2 regions of the Telluria sp. ZB4P37 genome follow, and region 1 is predicted to be linked to the other one. Evidence: predicted binding sites of a transcription regulator. Region 1 holds the regulator's gene; the other holds the start of a gene.
The links. Region 1 encodes NrdR, which represses ribonucleotide reductase genes. Its sites were predicted from a motif close to CACNANATNTNGTG; they were not measured.
Positions count from the first base shown of each region.

Region 2: the regulator NrdR is predicted to act here: its motif matches at 5,801-5,814, upstream of AC56K1_RS06080 (ribonucleoside-diphosphate reductase subunit alpha).

Region 1 is NZ_JCASID010000007.1:180,228-187,448, forward strand. Features, by position in the region: gene AC56K1_RS13770 (pilus assembly PilX family protein) at 1-292, opposite strand, end outside; gene AC56K1_RS13775 (PilW family protein) at 306-1,214, opposite strand; gene pilV (type IV pilus modification protein PilV) at 1,241-1,747, opposite strand; gene nrdR (transcriptional regulator NrdR) at 1,904-2,362, opposite strand; gene glyA (serine hydroxymethyltransferase) at 2,417-3,664, opposite strand; ZMP/ZTP riboswitch at 3,772-3,889, opposite strand; gene AC56K1_RS13795 (SDR family oxidoreductase) at 4,035-4,781, shown strand; gene ybgC (tol-pal system-associated acyl-CoA thioesterase) at 5,091-5,507, shown strand; gene tolQ (protein TolQ) at 5,564-6,247, shown strand; gene AC56K1_RS13810 (biopolymer transporter ExbD) at 6,268-6,699, shown strand; gene tolA (cell envelope integrity protein TolA) at 6,719-7,221, shown strand, end outside.
Region 2 is NZ_JCASID010000002.1:381,437-388,657, forward strand. Features, by position in the region: gene AC56K1_RS06060 (LysR family transcriptional regulator) at 1-600, shown strand, start outside; gene AC56K1_RS06065 (IS3 family transposase) at 626-1,030, opposite strand; gene AC56K1_RS06070 (transposase) at 1,027-1,281, opposite strand; gene AC56K1_RS06075 (ribonucleotide-diphosphate reductase subunit beta) at 1,358-2,464, opposite strand; gene AC56K1_RS06080 (ribonucleoside-diphosphate reductase subunit alpha) at 2,667-5,597, opposite strand; gene AC56K1_RS06085 (sigma-54-dependent transcriptional regulator) at 6,226-7,221, opposite strand, start outside.

The DNA of each region.
Region 1 (7,221 bases):
CGCCGCGGCATCCGTCGGCAAAGGCCGCAGGCGCGGCGCTGGCCAAGGCGGCGGCGCGCGCTGAGGCCGGGTCGGCACCGCCATCGATGTCCTGCTCGGCATCGGCCAGCGCGGCCATGGCGCCATGCAGTGCCAGCATGCGGTCGCGCTCGTTGGCGGCGGCCAGCGCGCCATGCAGCGCGCTGCGGGCCGAGGCGATCCCTGTCAACAGGATCGCCAGCATCAGCAGCAGGACGGTCAGCAGCGCCACGCCACCTTCCCTGCTCCGGCGAGCGCACATCGATTTGCTCATGAGCATGCCGTCCTCACCCGCCCCGCGCCGGCAGCGCGATGGTGGTGGCAAACACCTTGCGGTGCCGCGGCGGCTCGCGCCCGGCCAGCGTCGTCTCCAGCAGGCGGGTACCGGCGTCCAGCACGCCCGCCATGTCGCCATACTGCGGCCCGAACAGGTCGTAGGTGGCGCTCCCGGCATCCGCCAGCCGGCTGGGCGCCCCATGCAGCAGCAGGGCCACCCGAACGCTGGCCAGCTTCTTCCAGTGGGTGCGCCGGCGCAGATCGGCATCGCGCTCGGCCGCCGTCATGCCCGCCAGCACCAAGGCGGCATCAAGCGCATGCAGTGCGCTGGCATTGACGTAGCGCTCGGGCGCGCCGTCGGCGTCGAGATCGAGCCCGTAGAGCACCTGGAAACTGTCCACGGCGCCGACCACCGCATCGGCCGACCAGTTGCTGGCGCCCCGGTACTTGCAGCGCAGTTCTGCGTCGCCCTGGGCATTGCGCGCGACATAAAAGATGCTCCAGCCCTCCTCATCGCGGTGTACCGAAAAGCCCGCGCAGTCGAGCGTGGTGCCGTCGCCGGAAGGCGGCGCGCCGCTGCCGGGATAGCGCACCGCCAGCACGTCGCTGCCGTGTACGACGGCATTGGCGATCGGGTTGTCGACGGCGAAGCCGGTCTGCGTCACCCGGCGCGCGTCCAGGCCGGCGAGCGCCGCCGGCGCCGCCGCATCCGGCCCGCCGCTATGCGTCTCCCAATCGACGGCAGCCGACTGGCGCACCGCGCGCGCCACCACATCGAGCGCGTAGCGTCCCGCATCATCCATCGTCGCCGTCTCCACCTGGGAGGCAAAGGCGCGGGTGGACCAGACGAACAGGCTACCGGCGGCCAGCAGCACGCCCAGGCCCACCGCCATGGCGACCAGCAGTTCGGCCATCGTCATGCCGCTTTGGCGGCGAAGACAAACCCTCATCGCAGCACCGTCACGTAAGCGGGCGCGTCGTCCGTGCCCTGCCAGCCGAGTTTGACGACCGGCAGCGCACCGGGGGCGCCGTCGCAGCTCCAGCGAAAGCTGTTGGTGGCGCTGTTCCAGGGCGAACCGTCGCGGCAGACCTCGACGCGCCCGGCGGGGAATTGCGCATGCACGGCTTGGCGGATCTCGTGCAGGTCGAACTCGGCCAGCTGCTGGGGGCTGCATGCGGTGCTGCCGAAGCATGGCAGCGGCGCGATGGGCGCGCCGTCCGCCGCGTCATACTGGAAGCTGAGGTAGGGATTGGCGGCATCAGGCAAGCCGGCCACCGGGGGATTGGCCCGCATGCGCGAAGCCAGCGAGGCCGCCAGCTGCGCCGCTTCGGATGTGCGGGCCGCGTGCTGGCGCAGCCGCTCGGCCGTCAGCTGCGTGGCGCCGGCGCCGACGATGCCCACCGCGAGCACGAACAGCGCGACCAGCACTTCGACCAGCGTGAATCCTGGCATTCCCCCATGCGCCTGCACACCCACCTCCCCTCGTCAGCGTCGAGAAACCGGCAAGGCCAGGCAACAGGCCTGCCGGCTGCGAACTGCAAAGTTATCAGGCGAGCACCTGCCGGCCATGAGCTGGCCCAATCGTTTTCGGGGAACCGATGAGCGGTTTTACTTACGCGGGTGGCCGACTTCAGCCAGCGCTTCCTGGAACTCGGCCAGGTCTTCGAAATTCTTGTAGACCGAGGCGAAACGGATATAGGCGATCTTGTCGAGGCGCTTGAGTTCCTGCATCACCAGTTCGCCCACATAGCCGGTATCTACTTCGCGGCGGCCGCTGGTCAGGAGCTTTTCCTCGATGGTGGCAACGGCGGTGTCGATCGCTTCGGCGGCCACGGGGCGCTTGCGCAAGGCCAGCATCAGGCTGCCGCGCAGCTTGGCTGGCGCGAACTCGGTGCGGCTGCCGTTCTTCTTGACGATGATCGGCATCGACAGCTCGATGCGCTCATAGGTGGTGAAGCGCTTGTCGCACTTCGCGCAGCGCCGGCGCCGGCGAATGGCGTCCCCTTCCTCGGACACGCGCGTGTCGAGGACCTGGGTATCTTCATGCTGGCAGAACGGACATTTCATGGGCGCCGGGATGCTTGTTGGGGCCAGCAAGCGCCGGCCCCGGGGTTGTGCTACTTAGGCTGCGTAGACCGGGTACTTGTCGGTCAGCAGCTTGACTTCAGCCTTCACGCGCTCAATGGTCGCGGCGTCGTGCGGGTTGTCCAGCACGTCGGCGATCAGGTGGCCCACCTTGACCGCATCTTCTTCCTTGAAGCCGCGGGTGGTAAAGGCCGGGCTGCCCAGGCGGATGCCCGAGGTGACGAAGGGCTTCTGCGGGTCGTTCGGGATACCGTTCTTGTTGCAGGTCATGTGCGCCTGGCCCAGGATCGCTTCGGCTTCCTTGCCGGTCAGGCCCTTCGAGCGCAGGTCGACCAGCATCACGTGCGATTCGGTCCGGCCCGACACGATGCGCAGTCCGCGCGCGATCAAGGTCTCGGCCAGCACCTTGGCGTTCTTGACGACCTGCCGCTGGTACTCCTTGAACTCCGGCGACAGCGCTTCTTTGAAGGCCACGGCCTTGCCGGCGATGACGTGCATCAGCGGACCGCCCTGGATGCCCGGGAAGATCGCCGAATTGATCTGCTTCTCGAACTCGGCCTTCATCAGGATGATGCCGCCGCGCGGGCCGCGCAGCGACTTGTGCGTCGTGGACGTAACAAAGTCGGCATGCGGCACCGGGTTCGGGTATTCGCCCGCGGCGATCAGGCCGGCGTAGTGGGCCATGTCGACCATGAAATAGGCGCCGACTTCCTTGGCGACTTTTGCGAATCGTTCGAAGTCGATGCGCAGGGCGAAGGCCGACGCACCGGCGATGATCATCTTCGGCTTGTGCTCGCGCGCCAGGGCTTCCATGGCGTCGTAGTCAATGTCTTCTTCCGGCGTCAGGCCGTAGGAAACGACGTTGAACCACTTGCCCGACATGTTCAGTGCCATGCCGTGGGTCAGGTGGCCGCCTTCGGCCAGCGACATGCCCATGATGGTATCGCCCGGCTTGAGCATGGCGAAGAACACGCCCTGGTTGGCCTGCGAGCCCGAATTAGGCTGCACGTTGGCTGCTTCCGCACCGAACAGTTGCTTGAGGCGGTCGATCGCCAGCTGCTCGGCGACGTCGACGTATTCGCAGCCGCCGTAATAGCGCTTGCCTGGATAGCCTTCAGCGTACTTGTTGGTCAGCTGCGAGCCCTGCGCTTCCATGACGGCCGGCGAGGTATAGTTCTCGGACGCGATCAGTTCGATGTGGTCCTGCTGGCGAACGTTTTCCTTCTGGATGGCATCCCACAGTTCCGGGTCGACATTGGCGAGCGTATGATTCTTTGCAAACATGTAAAACTCCAATCGAGAGAAATACCAGGCAACGGGCAGCGCAGAATGGGCGGCCGGGCGGGTGCGAGGCAGCCGCGAGGCCGCGCGCGACACGACGCGGTCCAGTTGGTGGCTGCCCAGGCGAACGGCGTTGACATCTCACGTTCCCCGGTGGGTGCCCACCTTTACCGTGCTGGGCGCATGCGAACGCGGCGGCACGGTGTTTCGCCAGTTACGTGAGACGTAAATGACTCCAGATTGTATGTGATCCGAGCCCCTTAGGGCAAGGAAACTGCTGTCGTCCTAACAAGTGCAGGGGCAGCAGCAGGCTTGTGGCTATTTCGGCTACAATTTTCCCTTCCTTCCACTTCGCCGCCACCAGGACCCACCCATGATCGTCTTCATTACCGGCGCCTCGGCCGGCTTCGGCGCCGCGATGGCCCGCGTTTTCGTTCGCAATGGCCACAAGGCCATCCTGGCGGCCCGCCGCACCGACCGCATCGCCGACCTGGCAAGCGAACTGGGCGAGGCCGCCTTGCCAGTCACGCTCGACGTGACCAGCCGCGCCTCGATCGATGCGGCCATCGCCGGCCTGCCCGTGGGCTGGCGCGACATCGACGTGCTCGTCAATAACGCGGGACTGGCGCTCAACACCCTGCCAGCGCACGAGGTGCCGCTGGACGATTGGGACACGATGATCGCCACCAATTGCCAGGGACTGGTGACGATGACCCGCGCGGTGCTGCCCGGCATGGTGGCGCGTGGCAGCGGGCTGGTGATCAACCTGGGGTCGGTGGCAGGCCACTACCCTTACCCGGGCGGCAATGTGTATGGCGCGACCAAGGCCTTCGTCGAGCAATTCACCCTGAACCTGCGGGCCGACCTGGTCGGCACCGGCGTGCGCGCGACCAACCTCGCGCCGGGACTGTGCGGCGGGACCGAGTTCTCGAACGTACGCTTCAAGGGCGACGATGCGGCGGCGGCCAAGGTGTATGAAGGCACCACGCCGCTGAGCGCGGAGGATATTGCGAATACCGCCTACTGGATCGCGACCCTGCCGCCGCATGTGAATGTGAACAGTATCGAGTTGATGCCGACTTGCCAGGGGTTTTCGCCGTTCACGATCAAGCGCACGTAATACGGGTTTCCGTCAGGCGCCATGAAGCGGGCTTGGTGTCTGCTCCTGGGGTGGGCAAGTTCCTCGCCCACCCTGCCACGGCAGGCATGATCGTATGGTTGAACAGGCTCGTCGACCGTCCGTGTCGCGCGCTCTGCAATTGTTAGAAAGTGTTACAGTCATTGGCCTTTCGGCCATGTTTCACGTCTACTACTGCCGCGGCTTAGTCTCTTGAACGGAAGGCACGTCCGACCTTTTTCCGAGCCCTATGTTCTATAGCGTACATAGGATCGGCAAAAATCGCGTAAAATGTTTCCTATTTACATTTAAATGGCAGGAGAAATGCCTTCAGCTTTTGACTGGACAGTCAGGGTCTATTACGAAGATACCGACGCCGGTGGCATCGTGTTTTACGCCAATTACCTGAAATTCTTTGAACGTGCCCGCACCGAATGGCTGCGTGCTCTAGGTGTCGGCCAGCAGGAACTGCTCGACGCCGATGGCGCCGCTTTCGTCGTCAAGAGCGCCTCCCTGGATTACCATGCGCCGGCCCGGCTCGACGACGTGCTGACCATTCGCACGACGGTCGAAAAGCTCGGCCGCGCCTCCGTCCAGTTCGCCCAGCAAGCCTGGAAAGGCGACCTGCTTCTGACCAGCGCCCACGTGAAAGTGGGCTGCGTCGATACCGCGACGATGCGCCCACGGTCGCTTCCCGACAGCGCTGCTGATAAAATGCGCGCCGCGTGAGTTGGCAAATCATTAGCACATGCCTGCCTGAATAATCCGACAACAGAACCCACCCGATGACCGCAACCCAAGACCTTTCGTTTATCCACCTGATCAGCAACGCCCACATCCTGGTGCAGCTGATCATGGCCCTGCTGTTGATCCTGTCGGTGGTGAGCTGGACCTATATCTTCCGCAAGGTGTTCGCGCTCAAAGCCGCAAGGAACCAGACCGAGCAGTTCGAGCGCAGTTTCTGGGCCGGCGGCAACCTCAATACCCTGCACCAAAGCGCCAGCAGCCAGCGCGACCAGAGCGGCCCGCTGGCCCGCATCTTCGAGGCCGGCATGGGCGAATTCATCAAGGGCAAGCAGGCCGCACGCGACGCCGCCGACATGGGCCCGGCGCTCGACGGCGCCCGCCGCGCCATGCGCGCCGCCTTCCAGCGCGAGCTCGACGCCCTCGACATCCACCTGAACTTCCTGGCCTCGGTCGGCTCGGTCTCGCCTTACATCGGCCTGCTCGGCACCGTCTGGGGCATCATGAACGCCTTCCGCGGCCTGGCCAGCGTCCAGCAAGCCACGCTTGCCATCGTCGCGCCTGGCATTGCCGAAGCCCTGATCGCCACCGCGATCGGCCTGTTCGCAGCGATCCCTGCAGTAGTGGCCTACAACCGCTTCACCCACGACATCGACCGCCTGGCGATCCGCTTCGAGAGCTTCGTCGAGGAATTCTCGAACATCCTGCAGCGCCAGGCGCGCTAAGCACAGCGGAGAATTCTTCAATGGCCTTTTCCAGCAGCCTGCGCAGCGGACGCAAACGCAGCTTCAAATCCGAGATCAACGTCGTGCCCTACATCGACGTGATGCTGGTGCTGCTTATCATCTTCATGGCCGTGCCGGCCAACGAAGCGCCGAGCGTGATCAACCTGCCGAGCGCGGAAAAATCGGCGCTGCCGCCGGACACCTATATCCAGATCTCGATCAAGCCGGAGAACAAGCTGTCGATCGGCGTCGGCGGCAAGCAAAAGGTCGCGGCCGAAGAAGTGGCCGACCGCACTGCCCTGCTTGAACGCCTGCGCGCCCTGCACGAAGAAAATCCGGACTATCCGGTCTTGATTGCCGGTGACCGCGACAGCAAATATGACGATGTGATTTCGCTGATTTCCGAAGCGAAGAAGATGGGCATCAACCGGGTGGGACTGGCCACCAAGTGATGAATCCCGAGACGCATCCATGCCAGCTTTGAACCCTGCTACCAGCGGCGCGCCCTATCGCGTGCCGCCCGAACCGAGCCGCCTGCCCGCTTTCCTGCTGGCGGTGGCGGTGCACGCCGTGCTGGTAAGTTTCCTGTGGTTCGGCATCAACTGGCAGAACAACGAACCGGTCGCGGTCGAGGCCGAAGTCTGGGACATGTCGGTCCAGACCGCAGCCGCGCCCGCACTGCCGCCCCCGCCCGCGCCGAAGCCCGAGCCGCAACCTGAACCCGCCCCGCCGCCGCCACGCGCGGCCGAGCCGCCCCCAGTCGAGCGCCCTGCCCCGACGCCGCCCGACATCAACCTTCAACGCGAAAAGAAACTGAAGGAAGATGCGCGCAAGCAGGAGCTGGCCGAAAAACGCGAACTCGAGCGCAAGGAAGAAGCGCGCAAGGAGCTGGCCGAGCAGAAGAAGCGCGACGAGGCCGAGCGCAAGGAAAAGGAACTGGCCAAGAAGGAAGCGGACGACAAAAAGAAGCTCGA
Region 2 (7,221 bases), on a different contig from region 1:
CTTGGACAATACCGTATTAATGCGATGGTCCAGCAGTTTCTGGCAGAGCATCCCGCGATCGAGATAGAGCTGATCTTAAACGACCGTTTCGTTGACCTCATCGAAGACGGTGTTGACGTTGCGTTTCGGTTAGGAGGCACGCTACCAGCAGACGCCTTTGGTAGACACCTAGCGACGATTTCCCGCTTCTTGGTAGCCTCGCCGGCGTATCTGAAAAGTCGAGGCAACCCAGCGACTCCAAGTGATTTGTCTTCACATGATTTTGTGCGCTTCGCGTGGACACCAGGCACGACGATCGAGTTGTTTCGAAACGACGAAATGATGCACGTTCCGACAAGTAGCCGCTATCGCGTCAACAATGCACTTGCGATCCGAGAGACATTGTTACTAGCTGGCGGCGTGGCAGTTTGCCCAGACTGGCTTGTACGTGATCTGCTGGACAGCGGCAAGCTAGTACCGGTTTTGAAAGAGTGGTCTGCCCGTCCCCAAGATCTCCATCTCCTATATCCTTCAAGGAAGTATCAGCCATTACGTACTAAACTGTTTATCGAATTTGCTACAAGGTCGCTTTCTTCACTGCCAGGTTTTCATCACCCTTAGCGTCTTTCGTTACGTTTTGTAGTGGTCAAGTACGTGATATCCGAGACGTAAGCCAAGTTGGGCGCTGCCGGATTGAACTGCCGGGCAAGCACATTCGCGCAATCGGCAGTGTATGCTTGCTGTCGGTCGTATGCACGAACTTGCGCTTCCATACTGGTTTCACGCTGGCTCGATGCATCAGACGGCGCACCTTGTAACGCCCGACCTGAAGACCGCTGTTGGCCAGCACCGTGACCAGGCGACGGCTGCCGTAACGTTGGCCGCTGCTCATGAACGCGGCACGCAGATGCACGCTCGTTTTGCAGAAAGCCGGCGTAGCTGCACGGAGCCTGGCTTCGTAAAATCCGGCCCGGCTCACCCCGAGAAGGCGACAGGTTTGTGCGACAGGTACGGCCTTCGTTTGCAGCTCGTCGGCGAGCCGATAGCTCACTTGAGCTCGCGGGCAAAGAAGGCCGATGCCGTTTTTAAGACGTCCACATCACTACGAAGCTGACAATTTTCCTGTTCCAGCTGACGAATGCGTTGCTGCTCAGCCTCGTACTGCTCCATCCAGCGACGGATCGCGGTTACGCCGATGTCCATTGTCTGGCTGACGTGCGAGATGCTGAGGCCTTGTTCCGTGATCATGCGGACGACCTCGAGCTTGAAGCCGGGGTCGAAATTGCGGCGCTGCCTGGTCATGCAAACTCCCTCGAAGGTGAATTATCCACCTATCGAGGTGTCCGGGGGCATTTGACCACTACAAACAGCTGGTTGATCAATCCCAGTTCAACGCACCACCAGTCTGATACTCCGTCACGCGCGTCTCGAAGAAGTTACGCTCCTTCTTCAAGTCGATCATCTCGCTCATCCACGGGAACGGATTTTCTTCGTTCGGGAACAGCGGATCCAGGCCGATCTGCACGGCGCGGCGGTTGGCGATGAAGCGCAGGTAGCCCTTGAACATTGGGGCGTTCAGGCCCAGCACGCCGCGTGGCATGGTGTCTTCGGCGTAGCGATATTCGAGTTCGACCGCTTCCAGGAACAGGGTTTTCAGCTCGTCGCGGAAGGCCGGGGTCCACAGCATCGGGTTTTCCATCTTGATCGTGTTGATCAGGTCGATGCCGAAGTTCACGTGCATCGACTCGTCGCGCAGGATGTACTGGTACTGCTCGGCGGCGCCGGTCATCTTGTTCTGGCGGCCCAGCGCCAGGATCTGGGTGAAGCCGACGTAGAAGAACAGGCCTTCCATCAAGCAGGCGAAGACGATGATCGACTTGAGCAGCTTCTGGTCGTTTTCCAGCGTGCCGGTCTTGAATTCCGGGTCGGTCAGGACGTTGATGAACGGGATCAGGAACTGGTCCTTGTCGTGGATCGACTCGATCTCGTTGTAGGCGTTGAAGATTTCCTTCTCGTCCAGGCCCAGCGACTCGACGATGTACTGGTAGGCATGGGTGTGGATCGCCTCTTCGAAGGCCTGGCGAAGCAGGTACTGGCGGCACTCCGGCGCGGTGATGTGGCGGTAGGTGCCCAGCACGATGTTGTTCGCGGCCAGCGAGTCGGCGGTCACGAAGAAGCCGAGGTTACGCTTGACCAGGCGGCGCTCGTCTTCCGACAGGCCGTTCGGGCTCTTCCACAGCTCGATGTCGCGCTGCATGTTGACTTCCTGCGGCATCCAGTGGTTCGCGCAACCGGCCAGGTATTTGTCCCATGCCCATTTATACTTGAACGGGACCAGCTGGTTGACGTCGGTCTGGCCGTTGATGATGCGCTTGTCGTCGGCGTTGACGCGCTTGGCGACCAGCGCGGCATCCACGGTGTCGGTTGCATCGGTGGCTTGTGGTGCGCGCGGCGCGGTGCTTGGTTCGTCGTCCCAGGAGAGCATGGTTTCGTTCCTTCTTTCGTGGCTGCGTCCGCGTTGAGCGGACGGCCTAAATATTCGGTAGTAAGTGTCGTTCCGTTTGTAGTGGGAACCGGGGCGTTTGCGGCGTGTTTGCAAACTTGGGTTCCCGCCTGCGCGGGAACGACGAATCTGATGTTAGCGGTGCAAGCCGGCGTTCAGGCTGGCTTGCACCGTCATTTGCCGCTTACTGGCAGGCTTCGCATTCCTCGAAACCGTCGTCGCCAGGACGCAGGTAGCAGGCGGCGCCGTCGACGATTTCCGCGCTGGCGGCCGGTGCTGCGGCTGCAGGAGCCGCGGCCGGGGCGCTAGGCGCAGCGTGGCCACCCGACAGGGCGCCCGAGACCGACACCGCGTTCAGCGCGCCGGTGCGGCTGGTGGATTTCTCCATGTGCGTCGCGGCGATGGTGCGCAGGTAGTAGGTGGTCTTCAGGCCGCGAAGCCAGGCCAGCTTGTAGGTCTCGTCCAGCTTCTTGCCCGATGCGCCGGCCATGTAGATGTTCAGCGACTGGGCCTGGTCGATCCACTTCTGGCGGCGCGACGCCTGCTCGACCAGCCATTTCGGCTCGACTTCGAAGGCCGTGGCGTAGATGTCGCGCAGGTCTTGCGGCACGCGGTCGATCTTGGACAGCGAACCGTCGAAGTACTTCAGGTCGGCGATCATGACTTCGTCCCACAGGTCGCGTGCCTTCAGGTCGCGCACCAGGTAAGCATTGATCTCGGTGAATTCGCCCGACAGGTTCGACTTCACGTACAGGTTCTGGAAGGTCGGCTCGATGCAGGCCGACACGCCGATGATGTTCGAGATCGTCGCAGTCGGGGCGATCGCCACGCAGTTCGAGTTGCGCATGCCGAATTCCTTGATGCGGCTACGCACCAGGGTCCAGTCCATCGACTCGCTCGTGTCCTGCTCGAGGTAGCCGCCGCGCTCTTCCGCCAGCAGCTTGATCGAGTCCTGCGGCAGGATGCCGCGGTCCCACAGCGAACCTTCGTACGAACCGTAGCGGCCGCGCTCTTCGGCCAGCTCGGTCGAAGCCAGGTAGGCGAAGTAACAGACGGCTTCCATCGACTTGTCGGCGAATTCCACCGCTTTATCCGAGGCGAACGGCACGCGCATCATGTGCAGGCAGTCCTGGTGGCCCATCACGCCCATGCCGACCGGACGGTGGCGCATGTTCGAATTGCGCGCCTTTTCCACGGCGTAGTAGTTGATGTCGATGACGTTGTCCAGCATGCGCATGGCGATGCGGATGGTCTTCTGCAGCTTGGCGTGATCCAGGCTGTCGCCCTTCATGTGCTGCGGCAGGTTTACCGAGCCCAGGTTGCAGACGGCGATTTCGTCGGCGCTGGTGTTCAGGGTGATCTCGGTGCACAGGTTCGACGAGTGCACGACGCCGATGTGCTGCTGTGGCGAACGGATGTTGCACGGATCCTTGAAGGTGATCCATGGGTGGCCGGTTTCGAACAGCATCGACAGCATCTTGCGCCACAGGTCGAGCGCTTCGATTTTCTTGTACACGGTCATTTCGCCGCGTTCCGCCTTGGCTTCATAGGCGGTATAGGCTTCTTCGAAGGCCTTGCCGACCTTGTCGTGCAGGTCTGGCGTCTCGCTCGGCGAGAACAGGCTCCAGTAGCCCTTTTCCATCACGCGCTTCATGAACAGGTCGGGAATCCAGTTCGCGGTGTTCATGTCGTGGGTGCGGCGGCGGTCGTCGCCGGTGTTCTTGCGCAGGTCGAGGAATTCCTCGATGTCCATGTGCCAGGTTTCCAGGTAGGCGCAGACCGCGCCCTTGCGCTTGCCGCCCTGGTTCACCGCCACGGCGGTGTCGTTGACCACTTTCAGGAACGGGACCACGCCCTGCGACTTGCCGTTGGTGCCCTTGATGCGCGAGCCCAGGGCACGGACCGGGGTCCAGTCGTTGCCCAGACCGCCGGCGAACTTCGACAGCAGCGCGTTTTCCTTGATCGCGTCGTAGATGCCTTCCAGGTCGTCGCCGACGGTAGTCAGGTAGCACGAGGACAGCTGCGAGCGGCGGGTGCCCGAGTTGAACAGGGTCGGGGTCGAGCTCATGAAATCAAAACTCGACAGCAGGTTGTAGAACTCGATCGCGCGCGCTTCGCGGTCGGCTTCGCGCAGGGCCAGGCCCATCGCGACGCGCATGTAGAAGGCCTGCGGCATCTCGATGCGGGTTTCGCGCACGTGCAGGAAGTAGCGGTCGTACAGGGTCTGCAGGCCGATGTAGGCGAATTGCAGGTCGCGATCGGCGACGATGGCCTTGGCCAGGCGCTCGAGGTCGTACTTGCCCAGTTCTTCATCCAGCAGCTCGTTGGCGATGCCCTTGGCGATGTACTGCGGGAAGTAGGTGATGTACTCAAGAGCGGCGCCGGCTTGCGCTACCTCGTGGCCGAAGACTTCCTTGCGGATGGTGTGCAGCAGGATGCGCGCGGTGACCTGGCTGTAGGCGGGATCTTTTTCCATCAGGGCGCGGGCCGCCAGAATGGCCGACTTGTGCAGTTCTTCGACCGGCACGCCGTCGTACAGGTTCTTCAGGGTCTCGGCAACGATCGCATCGGCATCGACATGCTTCTCCAGGCCGGCGCAGGCAGCGTTGACCAGGCCGTAGACGGCATTCATGTCCAGCGGCATGCGCTGGCCGCCGTCGATCACGTGGATCTGCGGCGCGGCCACGGCGGCGCCCCCTAGAGCTTCCTTGGCGGCCCTGCGCTCTTCCATGCGCTTGGCGCGGTACAGCACGTATTCGCGCGCGACGTCATGCTCGCCCGAGCGCATCAGCGACAGTTCGACCTGGTCCTGCACGTCTTCGATATGGAAGGTGCCGCCGTTCGGCTGGCGGCGCACCAATGCAGCAACGACATTGCCGGTCAGCTCTTCCACCAGATCGCGGATGCGGGCCGATGCAGCACCCTGCCCGCCGGCGATGGCGAGGAAGGCCTTGGTCATGGCGACCGAGATCTTGTGCGGCTCGAAGGCCACCACGGAGCCGTTGCGGCGGATGACGCGGTAGTCGCCGCGCGCCACGATCTCTGCCGGCGTGGCATTGGCCGACGCGCCTGGGGTGACGTGAGGATTGATCGAAATGTCTTGTGCTGTTTGCATTGAGCCTCCAGGGTGGGCAGATGCCTGCCGCCATTTGTTGTTACCAGGACCGAAGTCCTACGGAATTCATAGCAAAGCGATGCCCCGCCAGCCGGAACGCCGTGCTGGCAACCAGATATGCAGGGTAGGAAATCGCTGTGGAATCAGTCGCTTGCAGAGCAAGCCTCAAGTCGGGAGTGAACTTGTTTCCTTCAGCTCACTACCACTACATCTAGTGCCCGACGTTGATATGAGACTAATTGTAGTACCTGACCCAGGTCACGGCAAGTAAAGAACTTCGCAATATTTTGCGTTTTTTTTGGTGCATGGGCTTGACAAGCAAGTAGCGCTAGAACGGCGGGGAGTATTCGGTGAGTGAGCGCTAACCTTGTTCAAGATGGCTGCTCAAAGCGTAATCAGCCTGATGCGACGCGCATCATTCTTGTGCGTTTTGCACTGGCGAAAAGACAACAGGATGAGATCCCTCTACGGGTGCGCTGCCAATACACCGTAGGGTGGGCGGATTCTGCCCACGCGTTCAACGTTCGAGGAAAAAACACGGAGCGTGTTCGTTGACGTGGTTTGAACGCGTGGGCGCAGGTCAGTCCGCTGGACCGACCTGCCCTGCCCACCCTACATATAGAAGACATCAAACGTTATCGTCCGGCGCCGAAATCTCCAGCTTCTGCATCTGATAGCGCAGCTGCCGCACGCTGATCCCGAGCAGCGCCGCAGCCTGCGTCCGGTTGAACTGGGTCTGCTGCAGCGCGCGCCCGATGATGTCGCGCTCAACCTGGATCAGGTATTCCGGCAGGTTGCCGGGCAAGCCGTTGGGGCCGAGCATGGCCGGACCCGCTACGGCTTCCACTGGTGCGGGATCCGGTTCGGGTTCGGGCGCAGCTACCTGGGCCGGAACCGGGACCGGCGCCACTTGTGCCCGCTCGCGCCCCGCCTCGTTTGGGCGCGCCGCCTTCAGCGACAAATCGCCCACTTCGATCACGCCATCGTTGGCAAACGCCAGCGCCCGCTCCAGCACGTTCTCCAGTTCGCGGATATTCCCCGGGAAGGAATAGGCGCGCAGCGCGTCCAGCACGCCCGCCCCCAGCGCGGCCTGTCCCGGCCCGGCCAGCCGCGCCAGCACGGCGTCCACCAAGGGCGGCAAGTCGTCGATCCGTTCGCGCAGCGGCGGCAGCGACAGTTCGATCACGTTCAGGCGGTAGAACAAATCCTGCCTGAACCTGCCCTGCTCCACGCACCGGGCCAGGTCCTGATGGGTGGCGCTGATGATGCGCACGTCCACCGGCTCTTCGCTGGTGGCGCCGATCTTGCGCACGCGCCGTTCCTGGATGGCGCGCAGCAGCTTGACCTGCATCGCCAGCGGCAGGTCGGCCACTTCGTCGAGCATCAGGGTGCCGCCGTTGGCTGCCTGGAAGAAGCCGTCGCGCTCCTCGGCCGCGCCGGTGAAGGCGCCCTTGCGGTAGCCGAAGAACTCCGCTTCCATCAGGGTTTCGGGAATCGCGCCGCAGTTCACGGCGACGAACGGCTTGGCGGCGCGCGAACTCTGGGCGTGGATCTCGCGCGCCGCCAGTTCCTTGCCGCTGCCCGATTCGCCGGTGATCGAGATCGGCGCATTCGAACGCGCCAG